DNA from 3 places in the Pseudomonas sp. GW704-F2 genome. Region 2 is predicted to be linked to each of the others. Evidence: predicted binding sites of a transcription regulator. Region 2 holds the regulator's gene; each other region holds the start of a gene.

Region 1 (5,098 bases), on a different contig from region 2:
CTTGACCGTGTTCAACGAACAGCTTGCCACGCGCCTGGAGGGTTTCCAGGGAGTAGGTCAGCGCCTTGCCGGTTTCAACCGAAACCAGAACACCGTTCTGACGGCCGGACATGTCGCCGGACTTCATGGTGTCGTAGCGATCGAAGATCGAGGTCAGGATGCCAGCACCGTTGGTCAGGGTCAGGAACTGGTTACGGAAACCGATCAGACCACGCGCAGGGATGTTGTATTCCAGACGCACACGGCCTTTGCCATCCGGCACCATGTTGGTCAGGTCGCCCTTACGCAGGCCCATCTCTTCCATGACCTTGCCCTGGGATTCTTCAGGGGTGTCGATGGTGACGTTTTCGAACGGTTCCTGCTTCACGCCGTCAACAGTACGGATGATCACTTCAGGACGACCAACGCCCATTTCGAAGCCTTCGCGACGCATGGTTTCGATCAGTACCGAGAGGTGCAGCTCACCACGGCCGGAAACCTTGAACTTGTCAGCCGAGTCGCCTTCTTCAACGCGCAGTGCCACGTTGTAGAGCAGCTCTTTGTCCAGACGTTCCTTGATGTTACGGGAGGTCACGAACTTGCCTTCTTTACCGCAGAAAGGCGAGTCGTTTACCTGGAAGGTCATGGAAACGGTTGGCTCGTCGACGGTCAGAGGCTTCATCGCCTCGACAGTGTCCGGCTGGCACAGGGTGTCGGAGATGAACAGCGAGTCCATACCGCTGACGCACACGATGTCGCCGGCGAACGCTTCTTCAACGTCGATGCGGTGCAGGCCGTGGTGACCCATCAGCTTCAGGATACGACCGTTGCGCTTCTTGCCGTCGGCGCCGATAGCGACAACCGGAGTGTTCGGCTTGACGCTACCACGAGCGATACGGCCAACGCCGATAACACCCAGGAAGCTGTTGTAGTCCAGTGCCGAGATTTGCATCTGGAACGGACCGTCACGGTCAACCTTCGGTGGTGGAACGTGGTCAACGATGGCCTGGTACAGCGGGGTCATGTCTTCCGCCATGGCGGTGTGATCCAGACCGGCGATACCGTTCAGGGCCGAAGCGTAGATAACCTGGAAGTCCAGTTGTTCTTCGGTAGCACCCAGGTTGTCGAACAGATCGAAGATCTGGTCCAGAACCCAATCCGGACGCGCGCCTGGACGGTCAACCTTGTTGATGCACACGATCGGACGCAGGCCGGCTTCGAACGCCTTCTTGGTCACGAAACGGGTTTGCGGCATAGGGCCGTCTTGAGCGTCAACCAGCAGCAGAACGGAGTCGACCATCGACATTACGCGTTCTACTTCGCCGCCGAAGTCGGCGTGGCCCGGGGTATCCACGATGTTGATGTGGTAGCCGTTCCAGTTGATAGCGGTGTTTTTAGCCAGGATGGTAATACCGCGCTCTTTTTCCTGGTCGTTGGAGTCCATCACGCGCTCGTCGTTGAGCTCGTTGCGCTCCAGGGTGCCGGATTGACGCAAGAGTTTGTCTACCAGGGTGGTTTTACCATGGTCAACGTGAGCAATGATGGCGATGTTACGTAGATTTTCGATCACTTGTGTATCTCGATCAGAGGATTCGGTGTGCTGACAGGTCGTGGCAGCGATTAACAGTAGAGTCAGGCCTTGCCGTTACAGCTTGACGGCAGAGTCGGGGGGCCGGTGACGCAGGCCACAGGCAAACAGCCCCGGGCTCTTAGCTCGGTCGATAAACGCGCACATTGGCATGCCCCTCACTGAGCAAATGGTGGGCATGCAGGCGACTCATCACGCCTTTGTCGCAATACAGCAGGTACTGACGGCTGTTATCCAGTTCCTTGAAACGCGCGTTCAATGCATAGAACGGCAGCGTTTGTACGTCGATGCCAGCGATTTCCAGCGGCTCGTCTTCAGCGGCATCCGGGTGACGGATGTCGATGATGATCTGACCGGCCAGGGCTTCGCTGACTTCTTCGATCTGCACATCCTGGCCCAACTCGTCGATGACACGATCGATCGGGACCAGTTTGGCGTTCTCGAGCGCACGCTCCAGAACCGCCATATCAAACTGTTGTTCTTCATACTCCACGCGGTTGCGCTTGGCGTGGGTCTTGGGGTTCACCGAGATGACCCCGCAATATTCGGGCATGTGCTTGGCGAAGTCGGCAGTGCCGATCTGTTCCGCCAGGTCGATGATGTCCTGCTTATGGCTGGCGATCAGCGGGCGCAGCACCAGCTTCTCGGTCACGCAATCGATGAGCGACAGGTTCGGCAGCGTCTGGCTGGATACCTGGGAAATCGCTTCGCCGGTCACCAGCGCGTCGATCTGCAGTTGATCGGCAATTCGGGACGCTGCGCGCAACATCATACGCTTCAATACTACGCCCATATGACTGTTATCGACTTTGCCGAGAATTTCGCCCAGTACTTCCTCGAACGGCACGCTGACAAACAGCACGCGTTGGGAGCTGCCGTACTTCTTCCAGATATAGTGCGCGACTTCCATCACGCCCAATTCGTGGGCACGCCCGCCCAGGTTGAAGAAGCAGAAGTGGCTCATCAGGCCGCGGCGCATGATCTGGTAGGCCGCCACTGTGGAATCGAAACCGCCGGACATCAAGACCAGGGTCTGTTCCAGGGCGCCCAACGGGTAGCCACCAATGCTATTGTGCTGGCTGTGGATCACAAACAACCGTTGGTCGCGAATTTCCATCCGCACTTCAATTTGCGGCGCCTTGAGGGAAATTCCGGCAGCGCCGCACTCGCGACGCAGCTTGCTGCCGACGTATTTTTCCACATCCATGGAGCTGAACGGGTGCTTGCCGGCACGCTTGCAGCGCACCGAAAAAATCTTGCCTTCAAGCTCGCTGCCGAAGTGCTGTTTGCACTTTTCGGTGATGTCGTCGAAGTCGCCCAGCGGGTACTCGTCGACCTGCAGGAAATGCGCGATGCCCGGCATGCAGCTCAGGCGCTCGGTCATATCCTTCAAGGCCTTGGCGTCGGTGACACGGGTTTCCAGCTCGAGATTGTCCCACACACCGTTCACCACCACAGCCGGGTCCAGATCGCGGAGCACGGCACGGATGTTCTTGGCCAACTGACGGATGAAACGCATCCGTACCGGTCGGCTTTTGATGGTGATCTCGGGGAAGACTTTAACGATTAATTTCATGGAAACAGCGCGCGCAGGGCCTGCCGAAAAAGGGGGGCGCGGATTATAGCGGAAATCGCTCAAGGTTTAACCAGTTAATATGCATCAACGGTGCAACGCACCAAAACAGGTCATTTGCGCAAATGCACGCCACATTGCAGTGCGTTATTTATTCCATTTCAGCGGTTTGCACTGTTATAGGGGCCATTTTGACGCAAAAAGGCCATGTTGGCGCACTGGCATGCAATTTGCTCTCTTGTGAGGCAGGTTGCCATGGCGGACTATCCGCGCCGGCATCACCCACATTCTAAGGGCTAACTCCACTACCCAGCCCGAAGCCACCCCGGAGGACACCATGTCGAAGTCGGTTCAACTCATCAAAGATCATGACGTTAAGTGGATTGATCTGCGCTTCACGGACACAAAAGGCACTCAGCACCACGTGACCATGCCGGCTCGCGACGCGCTGGATGACGCGTTCTTCGAAGAAGGCAAAATGTTCGACGGTTCCTCCATTGCCGGTTGGAAAGGCATCGAAGCTTCCGACATGATCCTGATGCCGGACGACAGCACTGCCGTGCTGGACCCGTTCACCGAAGACCCAACCCTGATCATCGTCTGCGACGTGATCGAGCCTTCGACCATGCAAGGCTACGACCGCGACCCACGTGCGATCGCCAAGCGTGCCGAGGAATACCTGAAGTCGACCGGTATCGGCGACACCGTATTCGTAGGCCCAGAGCCAGAATTCTTCATCTTTGATTCGGTCAAGTTCAAGTCCGACATCTCCGGCTCCATGTTCAAGATTTTCTCCGAACAAGGTTCGTGGATGTCCGACCAGGACGTAGAAGGCGGCAACAAAGGCCACCGTCCAGGTATCAAAGGTGGCTACTTCCCAGTTCCGCCATTCGACCACGACCACGAAATCCGTACCTCCATGTGCAACGCCATGGAAGAAATGGGCCTGGTCATCGAAGTACACCACCACGAAGTGGCGACTGCCGGCCAGAACGAAATCGGTGTGAAGTTCAACACCCTGGTTGCCAAGGCTGACGAAGTCCAGACCCTGAAGTACTGCGTACACAACGTGGCTGATGCCTACGGCCGTACCGCAACCTTCATGCCTAAGCCTCTGTACGGCGATAACGGTTCGGGTATGCACGTTCACCTGTCCATCGCTAAAGATGGCAAGAACACCTTCGCTGGCGAAGGTTATGCCGGCCTGTCCGACACCGCCCTGTACTTCATCGGCGGCATCATCAAGCACGGTAAGGCCCTGAACGGCTTCACCAACCCGTCGACCAACTCCTACAAGCGTCTGGTCCCAGGTTTCGAAGCACCGGTAATGCTGGCCTACTCGGCTCGTAACCGCTCCGCATCGATCCGTATTCCTTACGTGTCCAGCCCGCGCGCTCGCCGTATCGAAGCCCGCTTCCCGGACCCGGCAGCCAACCCGTACCTGGGCTTCGCTGCACTGCTGATGGCTGGCCTGGACGGCATCCAGAACAAGATCCACCCAGGCGACGCCGCCGACAAAAACTTGTACGACCTGCCGCCTGAAGAGGCCAAAGAGATCCCACAAGTGTGCGGCAGCCTGAAAGAAGCCCTGGAAGAGCTGGACAAGGGCCGTGCGTTCCTGACCAAAGGCGGCGTATTCAGCGACGACTTCATCGATGCCTACATCGAGCTGAAAAGCGAAGAAGAAATCAAAGTCCGCACCTTCGTACACCCACTGGAATACGAGCTGTACTACAGCTGCTGATCCGGTAGCGTCGCTTAACGTGGCGTGATCGAAAAAGACCTCCTTCGGGAGGTCTTTTTTTGCCCAGGGATTACACAGCTCCGCACCTGCAAACCCAATCAAAAAGGTGGGAGGGAGCTTGCTCCCGATAGCCGTGGATCAGTTGATACCGGTGCTGACTGACACTCTGCTATCGGGGGCAAGCCCCCTCCCACAAGGAGATCAGCATTGAAAC
Region 2 (5,098 bases):
CGTGACCTCGGTGGGCAACCTGGCCTACTTCGAACAGAAGCAGTCTGCCACCGACACCGCCCCGATGAAGGGCTACGGTAAAACCATCCAGTATCACGCCCAGCAAAATCGCATCGTGCTGATCGACCAGGCCAAGGTACTCAGCCCCGACGGCAACTCCACGGAAGGTGAAAAAATCACCTATGACACCGTGAAGCAGGTTGCCAACGCCGGTCGCGCCAACGGCACCAAGGTGACTGCACCGCGTCCACGTATCGACATGGTTATCCAGCCGAAGAAGAAGGCCGAGTAATGGCAACCCTGAAAGCCCAGCATCTGGCCAAGGCCTATAAAGGCCGTCAGGTCGTGCGCGACGTCAGCTTGTCGATCGACAGCGGCCAGATCGTCGGCCTGCTTGGCCCCAACGGTGCCGGCAAGACCACCTGTTTCTATATGATCGTCGGCCTGGTCCAGGCGGACCAAGGTCGCATCCTGATCGACGACCTCGACGTCAGCCACCAGCCGATGCACGGCCGTGCGCGCGCCGGTATCGGCTATCTTCCCCAGGAAGCGTCGATCTTCCGCAAACTGTCGGTTGCCGATAACATCATGGCGATCCTCGAGACCCGCAAGGAACTCGACCGCGACGGCCGCCGCAAGGAGCTGGAAAGCCTGCTGCAGGAATTCCACATCAACCACATTCGCGACAACCTCGGCATGAGTTTGTCCGGCGGTGAACGCCGCCGCGTGGAGATTGCCCGCGCCCTGGCCACTGCACCGAAGTTCATCCTGCTGGACGAACCGTTTGCCGGTGTCGACCCGATCTCGGTCGGCGACATCAAGCAGATCATCCATCACCTCAAGGCCAAGGGCATCGGTGTACTGATCACCGACCACAACGTCCGCGAGACCCTCGATATCTGCGAAACCGCGTATATCGTCAACGATGGGCAACTGATTGCCGAAGGCGATTCGGCCACGATCCTGGCCAACGAACTGGTCAAGGAAGTGTATCTGGGCCACGAGTTCCGCCTGTAGGCCTGCCTGGAAAAAAAGGCGGTGGCAGGCCGTTCGCCAAGGTGCGCGGGAGTCAATGAAAACCTCCGGATTTTTATTGTTACCGCGCTCTAGGCAAAGCCTCCAATATCAGGCATATAATTTGCTTATGTTTGGCGCTCACGCGCCCTGTCGTGGATGGCGCATTGCGCCGGCGAATAAGGTGTTAAGCCCCTGCCATGAAACCATCGCTAGTCCTGAGAATGGGCCAGCAGCTGACGATGACACCGCAGCTGCAACAGGCCATCCGCCTGCTCCAATTGTCGACACTGGACCTGCAACAGGAAATCCAGGAAGCCCTGGAGTCCAATCCGATGCTCGAACGCCAGGAAGAAGGCGACGACTTCGATAATGCAGACCCGCTGGCCGACAACATCGAGCAAAAACCCAATTCCGACGTGCAGGAACCCTCTTACCAGGAAACCGCCCCTACGGTGGACAACCTGGAGGAAGGCGAATGGAACGAACGCATTCCCAACGAACTTCCCGTGGACACCGCCTGGGAAGACGTCTACCAGACCAGCGCCAGCAGCCTGCCCAGCAATGATGACGACGAGTGGGACTTCACCACCCGCACCTCCGCCGGCGAGAGCCTGCAGAGCCACTTGCTGTGGCAATTGAACCTGGCGCCGATGTCCGACACCGATCGCCTGATCGCTGTGACCCTGATCGACTGCATCAACAACCAGGGTTATCTGGACGAGACACTCGAAGAGATTCTTGAAGCCTTCGACCCGGAACTGGACATCGAACTGGACGAGATCGAAGCCGTCCTGCACCGCATCCAGCAGTTCGAGCCCGCCGGCATTGGCGCGCGCAACCTCAGCGAGTGCCTGTTGCTGCAATTGCGCCAGTTGCCCGCCAAGACCCCTTGGCTCGTTGAAGCCCAACGCCTGGTCACCGACTACATCGACCTGCTGGGCAGCCGCGACTACAGCCAACTGATGCGCCGCATGAAGCTCAAGGAAGACGACCTGCGCCACATCATCGAGCTGGTGCAGAGCCTCAACCCGCGTCCGGGCTCGCAGATCGAGTCCAGCGAAGCCGAATACGTCGTCCCCGATGTGATCGTGCGCAAAGACAACGAACGCTGGCTGGTGGAACTGAACCAGGAATCGGTGCCGCGCCTGCGGGTCAACCCGCAATATGCCGGTTTCGTCCGTCGCGCCGACACCAGCGCCGACAACACCTTCATGCGCAACCAGTTGCAGGAAGCGCGCTGGTTCATCAAGAGCCTGCAAAGCCGCAACGAAACCCTGATGAAAGTGGCCACGCAAATCGTCGAGCACCAGCGCGGCTTCCTTGAGTACGGCGACGAAGCGATGAAACCGCTGGTCCTGCACGACATCGCAGAAGCGGTGGGCATGCACGAATCGACGATTTCCCGGGTAACGACGCAAAAATTCATGCATACCCCACGGGGTATATATGAGCTGAAATACTTTTTCTCCAGCCATGTCAGCACCTCCGAAGGCGGCGAATGCTCGTCCACGGCGATCCGCGCAATCATCAAAAAACTGGTTGCCGCGGAAAATCAGAAAAAGCCGTTGAGTGACAGCAAGATCGCTGGTTTACTGGAGGCACAAGGCATTCAGGTCGCCCGTCGAACCGTCGCCAAGTACCGCGAGTCCCTTGGGATCGCGCCTTCCAGCGAGCGTAAGCGTTTGATGTGACGGGCAGGCCACAGCGTTCCAGTGGCAGGCATCTCTGCCTGCCGCTTTATGCACTGGCAACGAAGGAGAAGCTGTATGCAAGTCAATATCAGTGGACACCAACTGGAAGTGACCGACGCGCTGCGCACCTATATCGGCGAAAAACTCAAACGAATTGAGGGGCATTTCGACAAGATCACCAACGTGCAAGTCATTATGACTGTCGAAAAGCTGAAGCAGAAAATCGAAGCCACCTTGCGTATACCCGGCGGAGAAGTCGTCGCCAATGCTGAGCATTCTGATATGTATGCCGCCATTGACGACCTGACCGACAAGCTGGATCGCCAAATCAAAAAGCATAAGGAAAAGCAGCAGAGCCTCCTACAGGGCACCGGCCGCTAACACTCCCCACCCATGATCCGACTTGAAACCATCCTGACTCCCGGCCGTTCCCTTGTGAACGCGCCGGGGGGCAGCAAGAAGAAAGCCCTCGAACAGATTGCCAACCTGATCAGCAAACAAGTGCCTGAGCTGGAGATGCAAGATGTCTACGAGGCTCTGATTGCCCGTGAAAAACTCGGCTCGACCGGTTTTGGTAACGGCATCGCCATTCCTCACTGCCGCCTCAAAGGCTGCGAGACACCTGTCAGCGCCCTGCTGCACCTGGACGCTCCCATCGATTTCGACGCCATCGACGGTGCCCCGGTCGACCTGCTGTTCGTGTTGCTGGTCCCGCAAGCCGCCACCGATGCACACCTGGAACTGCTCCGGCAGATCGCCAGCATGCTTGACCGCAAGGAAGTACGCGACAAACTGCGCAGTGCCAGCAGCAATGAGGCGTTGTATCAGGTTGTCCTGGCTGAACAAGACGAGCAGTAATCATGCGTTTGATCATCGTCAGTGGCCGCTCCGGCTCAGGTAAAAGCACCGCCCTCAATGTTCTTGAGGACAACGGCTTCTATTGCATCGACAACCTGCCCGCCGGCCTGCTGCCGGAGTTGGCGGAGCGCGCGCTGATCCACACCGAACTGGCACAGCCGCTGGTCGCCGTGTCGATCGACGCCCGCAACCTGCCCAGCCACCTCTCGCGGTTCCCGGCACTGCTTGAGGAAGTGCGCGCCAAGCACATTCACTGTGATGTGCTGTACCTGGACGCAGACGAAGAAACCCTGCTCAAACGCTTCTCCGAGACCCGTCGACGTCACCCCCTCAGCAGCCCGCATCGTTCGCTGGCCGAAGCCATCGAGGACGAGACCAAGCTGTTGGGGCCGATCATTGACCTCGCCGACCTCAAGATCAACACCACCAGCCTCAACCTGTACCAACTGCGCGATGCCATCAAGCTCCGCCTGCTGAACCAGCCCGAGCCCGGCACGGCCTTTCTGGTCGAGTCGTTTGGCTTCAAGCGCGGCATGCCGGTGGACGCCGATCTGGTATTCGATGTGCGCTGCCTGCCCAATCCTTACTGGAAGCCGGAGTTGCGGGACCAGTCGGGGCTGGATCAGCCGGTGGCGGACTACCTGGCCGCGCAACCGGATGTCGAGGAGATGTTCCAGGACATCTCCAGCTACCTGCTCAAATGGCTACCGCGCTTTGCCGCCAGCAACCGGGCCTATGTCACCATTGCCATCGGCTGCACCGGCGGCCACCACCGTTCCGTCTACCTGACCGAACGCCTGGGCCAGATGCTGCAACAAACCCTCAAGAACGTCCAGGTTCGCCACCGCGACCTTAGCTGAAAGGAACACCCCCGCGATGCCCGTTCTGGAAATTGAAATCATCAACAAGCTGGGCCTGCACGCCCGCGCCTCAGCCAAGTTCGTCGGCATTGCCGGGCAGTTCCCCTGCCAGGTTCGCGCTGGACGCACTCCGGAAACCATGGTCGACGGCAAGAGCATCATGGCGATGATGATGCTCGCCGCCGGCAAGGGCACCAAGATTCATTTGAAGACCGAAGGCGAGCAAGAGCAGGAAGCGATGGACGCCTTGACCAAGCTGATCAATAACTTCTTTGATGAGGGTGAATAAACCCACCCGACGAGACAGAGGCTGAAGCCGCAACAGCTTCAGCCCAATGCAGTATCCATCACCATCATCAAGCAAAACCCGATGCACAGTCCCAGGCTGGCGAGCTTTTCATGGCCATTGCGCCGCGATTCGGGGATCACCTCGTGAGTGACCACCAGCAGCATCGCGCCAGCAGCCAACGCCAAGCCTAACGGTAACAGCACCTGCGCCAGACTCACCAACCAGGCACAAAGCACTGCGAATATCGGCTCGACCAAGCCCGAAGCCGCACCGATCAGGAACGCCTTGAACCGCGACATCCCTGCCCCGGCCAGCACCAACGCAATCACCAGGCCTTCGGGCACATCCTGCAAAGCGATGCCCATGGCCAGGCTGTCGGCATC
Region 3 (5,098 bases), on a different contig from region 2:
TGACCTGGGCGGGCACGAACACGGTCCAGGGCGAGGTCCCTTCACAGCGCACCTTGACCGTCACGCGACCAATGGGCTGGGCCGGGCTTTCCAGGCTGGCTGTCAATTCCTTGTCGCACATCGGCATGCGCAGGCGCGGATCCAATTGGTTGACCTGGATTTCATAGCGTCCTGGCGTCTGGGTGGTTGCCAGATAATCTTCTACAGTGAATTCAAGAAAGCCTTGGGTGACGCCGATAAGTAGATCAGGCAAGGTGACGTCGGCGGCGCGGGCAGTGATGCCTGCGCCCACGGCAAACAACGCCATCCAGGCGCAGAGCAATCTGCGATACCGTGAGTGGCGGGTGCGTCGGGAAACTGTCGTTTTCATATCCATAGCCAATAAAAAGCAAAGCTCGTGCCGTTTAGTGTTGGGTGCGCGTCGTACCCCCAAAGGTTTTAGCGTAGGAGTCTGGGCATGGCAGGTGTAATGGATTCAGTAAACCAGCGTACACAGCTGGTAGGGCAGAATCGCCTGGAGTTGTTGCTTTTTCGCCTGGACGGCAAGCAGCTCTATGGCATCAATGTGTTCAAAGTGCGGGAAGTGCTGCAGTGTCCCAAGCTGACGATCATGCCCAAGTCGAGCCCGGTGGTGTGTGGCGTAGCCAACATCCGTGGCGCGACCATCCCGATTCTCGACCTGGCATTGGCCACGAGTTCGGCCGGCCTGCAAGACCGCGAGAACCCGTTTGTGATCATTACCGAATACAACACCAAGACCCAGGGTTTCCTGGTGCGCTCGGTGGAACGTATCGTCAACATGAACTGGGAAGAGATCCATCCGCCGCCCAAGGGCACCGGTCGCGATCACTACCTCACGGCGGTGACGCGAGTAGACAACCAGTTGGTCGAAATCATCGACGTGGAGAAAATCCTCGCCGAAGTCGCACCGACTTCCGAAGCGATTTCGGTTGGCGTCGTCGATGCCGAAACGGCGCACAAGGCGGTTTCGCTGCGGGTGCTGACGGTGGACGACTCCTCGGTGGCGCGCAAACAGGTGACCCGTTGCCTGCAAACCATCGGCGTTGAGGTGGTGGCGCTCAACGATGGCCGCCAGGCGCTGGATTACCTGCGCAAACTGGTGGATGAAGGCAAGAAGCCGGAAGAAGAATTCTTGATGATGATTTCCGACATCGAGATGCCGGAAATGGACGGCTATACCCTCACGGCTGAAATACGCAACGATCCACGCATGCAAAAATTGCATATCATCCTGCATACTTCGTTGTCGGGCGTATTCAATCAGGCGATGGTCAAGAAGGTTGGTGCTGACGACTTCCTGGCTAAGTTCCGCCCTGATGACCTGGCATCCCGGGTAGTCGACCGGATCAAGGCAGCAGATCACGGCTAGGGGAATTTCCCTGGCGGTCACACGATTTAAGAGGCGGTATCATTGTCTACGGGTAATTTGGATTTCGAACAGTTCCGGGTCTTCCTGGAAAAAGCCTGTGGCATATTGCTCGGTGAAAACAAGCAGTATCTGGTATCCAGCCGTCTCAACAAACTGATGGAACAGCAGGGCATCAAGTCCCTCGGTGAGTTGGTCCAGCGGATTCAGAGCCAGCCGCGCAGCGGGCTCAAGGAAATGGTGGTCGATGCCATGACCACCAACGAAACCCTATGGTTTCGCGACACCTACCCCTTTGAGGTACTCAAGAGCAAAGTGCTGCCCGAGGCGATCAAGGCCAGCCCGGGTCAGCGTTTGCGGATCTGGTCGGCAGCCTGTTCCTCGGGGCAGGAACCGTACTCGATTTCGATGGCGATCGACGAGTTCGAACGGACGAACATGGGCCAGTTGAAGGCCGGCGCGCAAATTGTCGCCACCGATCTGTCGGGCACCATGCTCACTAACTGCAAGACCGGCGAGTACGACAGCCTGGCCTTGGGCCGCGGTTTGTCCCCGGAACGCCTGCAGCGTTACTTCGACCCGAAAGGGGCGGGGCGCTGGGCGGTCAAGGCGCCGATCAAGAACCGGGTGGAGTTTCGCTCGTTCAACCTGCTCGACAGCTACGCCAGCCTGGGCAAGTTCGACATGGTGTTCTGCCGTAACGTGCTGATCTACTTCTCGGCCGAAGTGAAGAAAGACATCCTGCTGCGCATCCACGGCACGCTCAAGCGTGGGGGGTATCTGTTCCTCGGTGCATCCGAGGCGCTGAACGGCCTGCCGGATCATTTCCAGATGGTGCAGTGCAGTCCTGGGATCATTTACCAGGCCAAGTAAGTCGCACGCAGTCAAGGTGTGGGAGGGGGCTTGCCCCCGATAGCGGTGTGTCAGTCTCAGTATCTATGACTGAACCACCGCTATCGGGGGCAATCCCCCTCCCACATTTGTTTTGCGGCAAGGTAAAAGCGGCAACTCCCGATTGCCGCTTTACTGGCGCTACGCGGAAGCCGCTTGCCGCTTTTCTGGCATTGCCGTCGGCAATCTCTGCGTAACCCCTTGATATATGGGCTTTAGCCAGATTGGCATGCACCTTGCTATAACCCTGTTAACGAACAGCAGGTCAGCCTAAAGGTTTCCGCCATGAGCATCAGCTTCGATAAAGCGCTCGGTATCCACGAACAAGCCCTCGGCTTTCGCGCCCAGCGTGCCGAAGTCCTGGCCAACAACATTGCCAACGCCGACACCCCGAACTACAAGGCTCGGGACCTGGACTTCTCCGCTGTGCTCGCCGCACAGCAGGACAAGACCAAGAACGGCACCTTCGCCTTGAACATGACCAACAGCCGTCATATCGAAGCGCAAGGCCTGAGCAGTGGCGACGAATCGCTGCTGTATCGCACGCCGATGCAGCCGTCGATCGACCAGAACACCGTCGACGCGCAGTTGGAGCAATCGGCCTACGCCGAGAACTCGGTGAACTTCCAGGCCAGCTTCACCCTGCTCAACAGCAAATTCAAAGGGCTGATGTCAGCCCTGCGTGGAGAGTAAGCCATGTCCTTAGCCAGTGTTTTCAATATTGCCGGTAGTGGCATGAGCGCGCAGACCACGCGCCTGAACACCGTCGCCAGTAACATCGCCAACGCCGAGACGGTGTCTTCGAGCATTGACCAGACCTACCGCGCCCGTCACCCGGTGTTCGCCACCATGTTTCAGGGCGGCCAGAGCAGCGGCGGCGATTCGCTGTTCCAGAATCAGGACGCTGCCGGGCAAGGCGTGCAGGTACTCGGCGTGGTTGAAGACCAGAGCAATCTGGAAGCGCGCTATGAGCCTAATCACCCTGCGGCGAACGAAAAAGGCTACGTGTACTACCCGAACGTCAACGTGGTCGAGGAAATGGCTGACATGATCTCTGCCAGTCGCTCGTTCCAGACCAACGCGGAAATGATGAACACCGCCAAAACCATGATGCAGAAGGTCCTGACCCTGGGTCAGTGATAAGGGGCGCCAAACAATGGCCATTGTTGATACGACGAACAACTCGGCAGTCCAGGACCTGTTCAACAGCAAGGTCAAGACTGCGACGGACAACAGCAGCCTCAGCACCGCCACCAAGACGGCAACGGGCAACCAGTCGCTGGGCAAGGATGCGTTCCTGCAACTGTTGGTGACCCAACTGAAGAACCAGAACCCGCTGTCGCCTCAGGACAACGGTGCGTTTGTGGCTCAGTTGGCGCAGTTCAGTAGCCTGGAAGGCATCAACACCCTGAACGACTCGGTAAACAGCATCTCCAGCAACTTCAGCTCGTCGCAAGCATTGCAGGCTTCGTCGCTGGTCGGTCGCTCGATCATTACCCAGACCGACAAGGCGCTGGTGGACACCAGCAAGAGCATGACCGGCTCGGTCGCAGTGACGGCGGCAACGGGCAACGTCTCGGTCAAGATTACCGACAAAGACGGTGTCGTGGTGCGTACCCTCGATATGGGCGCACAGAGCGCGGGCAGTTCCGACTTCATCTGGGATGGCAAGAACGCCAACGGTGAGGTCGCCCCGGCAGGGACTTACACCTTTACGGCCACCACCAAGAATGACGCGGGCGACGCAGTGGCTCTGGCCACTTCGCTGCCGGCGACGGTCACCAGCGTGACCCTGAGCAAGACCGGCGGCGAAATGCTGCTCAACCTTGCGGGCGGCATGGGCAGCGTCAAGCTGTCGCAAATTCAGACTATCGGTACATAGAGCCGGCTAAATACGGCAGAGGGAGAGAAACATGTCTTTTAACATCGGCCTGAGCGGCCTCTATGCAGCCAACAAACAACTGGACGTGACCGGCAACAACATCGCCAACGTCGCGACCACTGGCTTCAAATCGTCTCGTGCGGAATTCGCGGACATCTACGCGGCGTCCAAGCTGGGCACCGGCCAGAACAGCATCGGTAACGGTGTGAACCTGGCGGCCGTGTCCCAGCAATTCACCCAGGGCGACGTCAACAACAGTGGCGGCATCCTGGACATGGCGATCCAGGGCGGTGGCTTCTTCGTACAGAAGGGCAGCGACGGTTCGCTGGAATACACCCGTAGCGGTGCTTTCCGTGCGGACAAAGACGGCTACATCACCAACAACACCGGTACTTCGCGCCTGCAAGGCTACGCGGCGGATGACAACGGCAAGATCGTCAAGGGCGGCTTGGTCGACCTGCAACTCAACTTGTCGAACCTGCCGCCAAAAGCCTCCAGCACCGTCGATTCCAGCAGTAACCTGAACTCCTCGGAGCCGGTGATCGACCAGGTGGCCAAGCCATTCAACCCAACCGACACCAAGACCTTCACCACCCAGTACAGCACCACCTTGTACGACACCCAAGGCAACGCTCACCCGATGGTGCAGTACCTGGTGAAGACGGACTCCAACCAATGGAAGTCCTACACCTTGATCGACGGGCGTAACCCTGACGGTACCCCGATCAGTGGCGCAGGCGCGGTGGCACCTGTCGCGTCGACCCTGACGTTCGACACGGCCGGTAAGCTCGCTGGCGTGGTCACCCCGCCCAGCGCAGTCTCCAACACCACCCTGACCATTTCCAACTGGAAACCGGGCACCGTGACCGACGGTGTATGGACGGCTAACGGCGCCGCGGCCAACACCGGCGGTATTGCGGTCAACATGGCGAATATCA

Evidence for each region. Region 2 encodes sigma-54, which starts transcription at its own class of promoters, with help from an activator protein. Its sites were predicted from a motif close to ANTGGCATNNANNTTGCTNT; they were not measured.
Region 1: the regulator sigma-54 is predicted to act here: its motif matches at 3,358-3,377, upstream of glnA (glutamate--ammonia ligase).
Region 3: the regulator sigma-54 is predicted to act here: its motif matches at 2,502-2,521, upstream of flgB (flagellar basal body rod protein FlgB).

Annotation. Positions count from the first base shown of each region.
Region 1 covers NZ_JBWKXO010000005.1:221,343-226,440, forward strand. Annotated here, with positions in the region: gene typA (translational GTPase TypA) at 1-1,549, opposite strand, end outside; gene thiI (tRNA uracil 4-sulfurtransferase ThiI) at 1,689-3,143, opposite strand; gene glnA (glutamate--ammonia ligase) at 3,478-4,884, shown strand; gene AC07W0_RS06670 (chorismate mutase) at 5,092-5,098, shown strand, end outside.
Region 2 covers NZ_JBWKXO010000002.1:89,910-95,007, forward strand. Annotated here, with positions in the region: gene lptA (lipopolysaccharide transport periplasmic protein LptA) at 1-292, shown strand, start outside; gene lptB (LPS export ABC transporter ATP-binding protein) at 292-1,017, shown strand; gene AC07W0_RS02220 (RNA polymerase factor sigma-54) at 1,215-2,708, shown strand; gene hpf (ribosome hibernation-promoting factor, HPF/YfiA family) at 2,784-3,089, shown strand; gene ptsN (PTS IIA-like nitrogen regulatory protein PtsN) at 3,102-3,566, shown strand; gene rapZ (RNase adapter RapZ) at 3,569-4,426, shown strand; gene AC07W0_RS02240 (HPr family phosphocarrier protein) at 4,443-4,715, shown strand; gene AC07W0_RS02245 (ZIP family metal transporter) at 4,754-5,098, opposite strand, start outside.
Region 3 covers NZ_JBWKXO010000044.1:649-5,746, reverse strand. Annotated here, with positions in the region: gene flgA (flagellar basal body P-ring formation chaperone FlgA) at 1-376, opposite strand, end outside; gene AC07W0_RS26090 (chemotaxis protein CheV) at 458-1,390, shown strand; gene cheR (protein-glutamate O-methyltransferase CheR) at 1,433-2,260, shown strand; gene flgB (flagellar basal body rod protein FlgB) at 2,564-2,971, shown strand; gene flgC (flagellar basal body rod protein FlgC) at 2,975-3,418, shown strand; gene flgD (flagellar hook assembly protein FlgD) at 3,435-4,160, shown strand; gene flgE (flagellar hook protein FlgE) at 4,192-5,098, shown strand, end outside.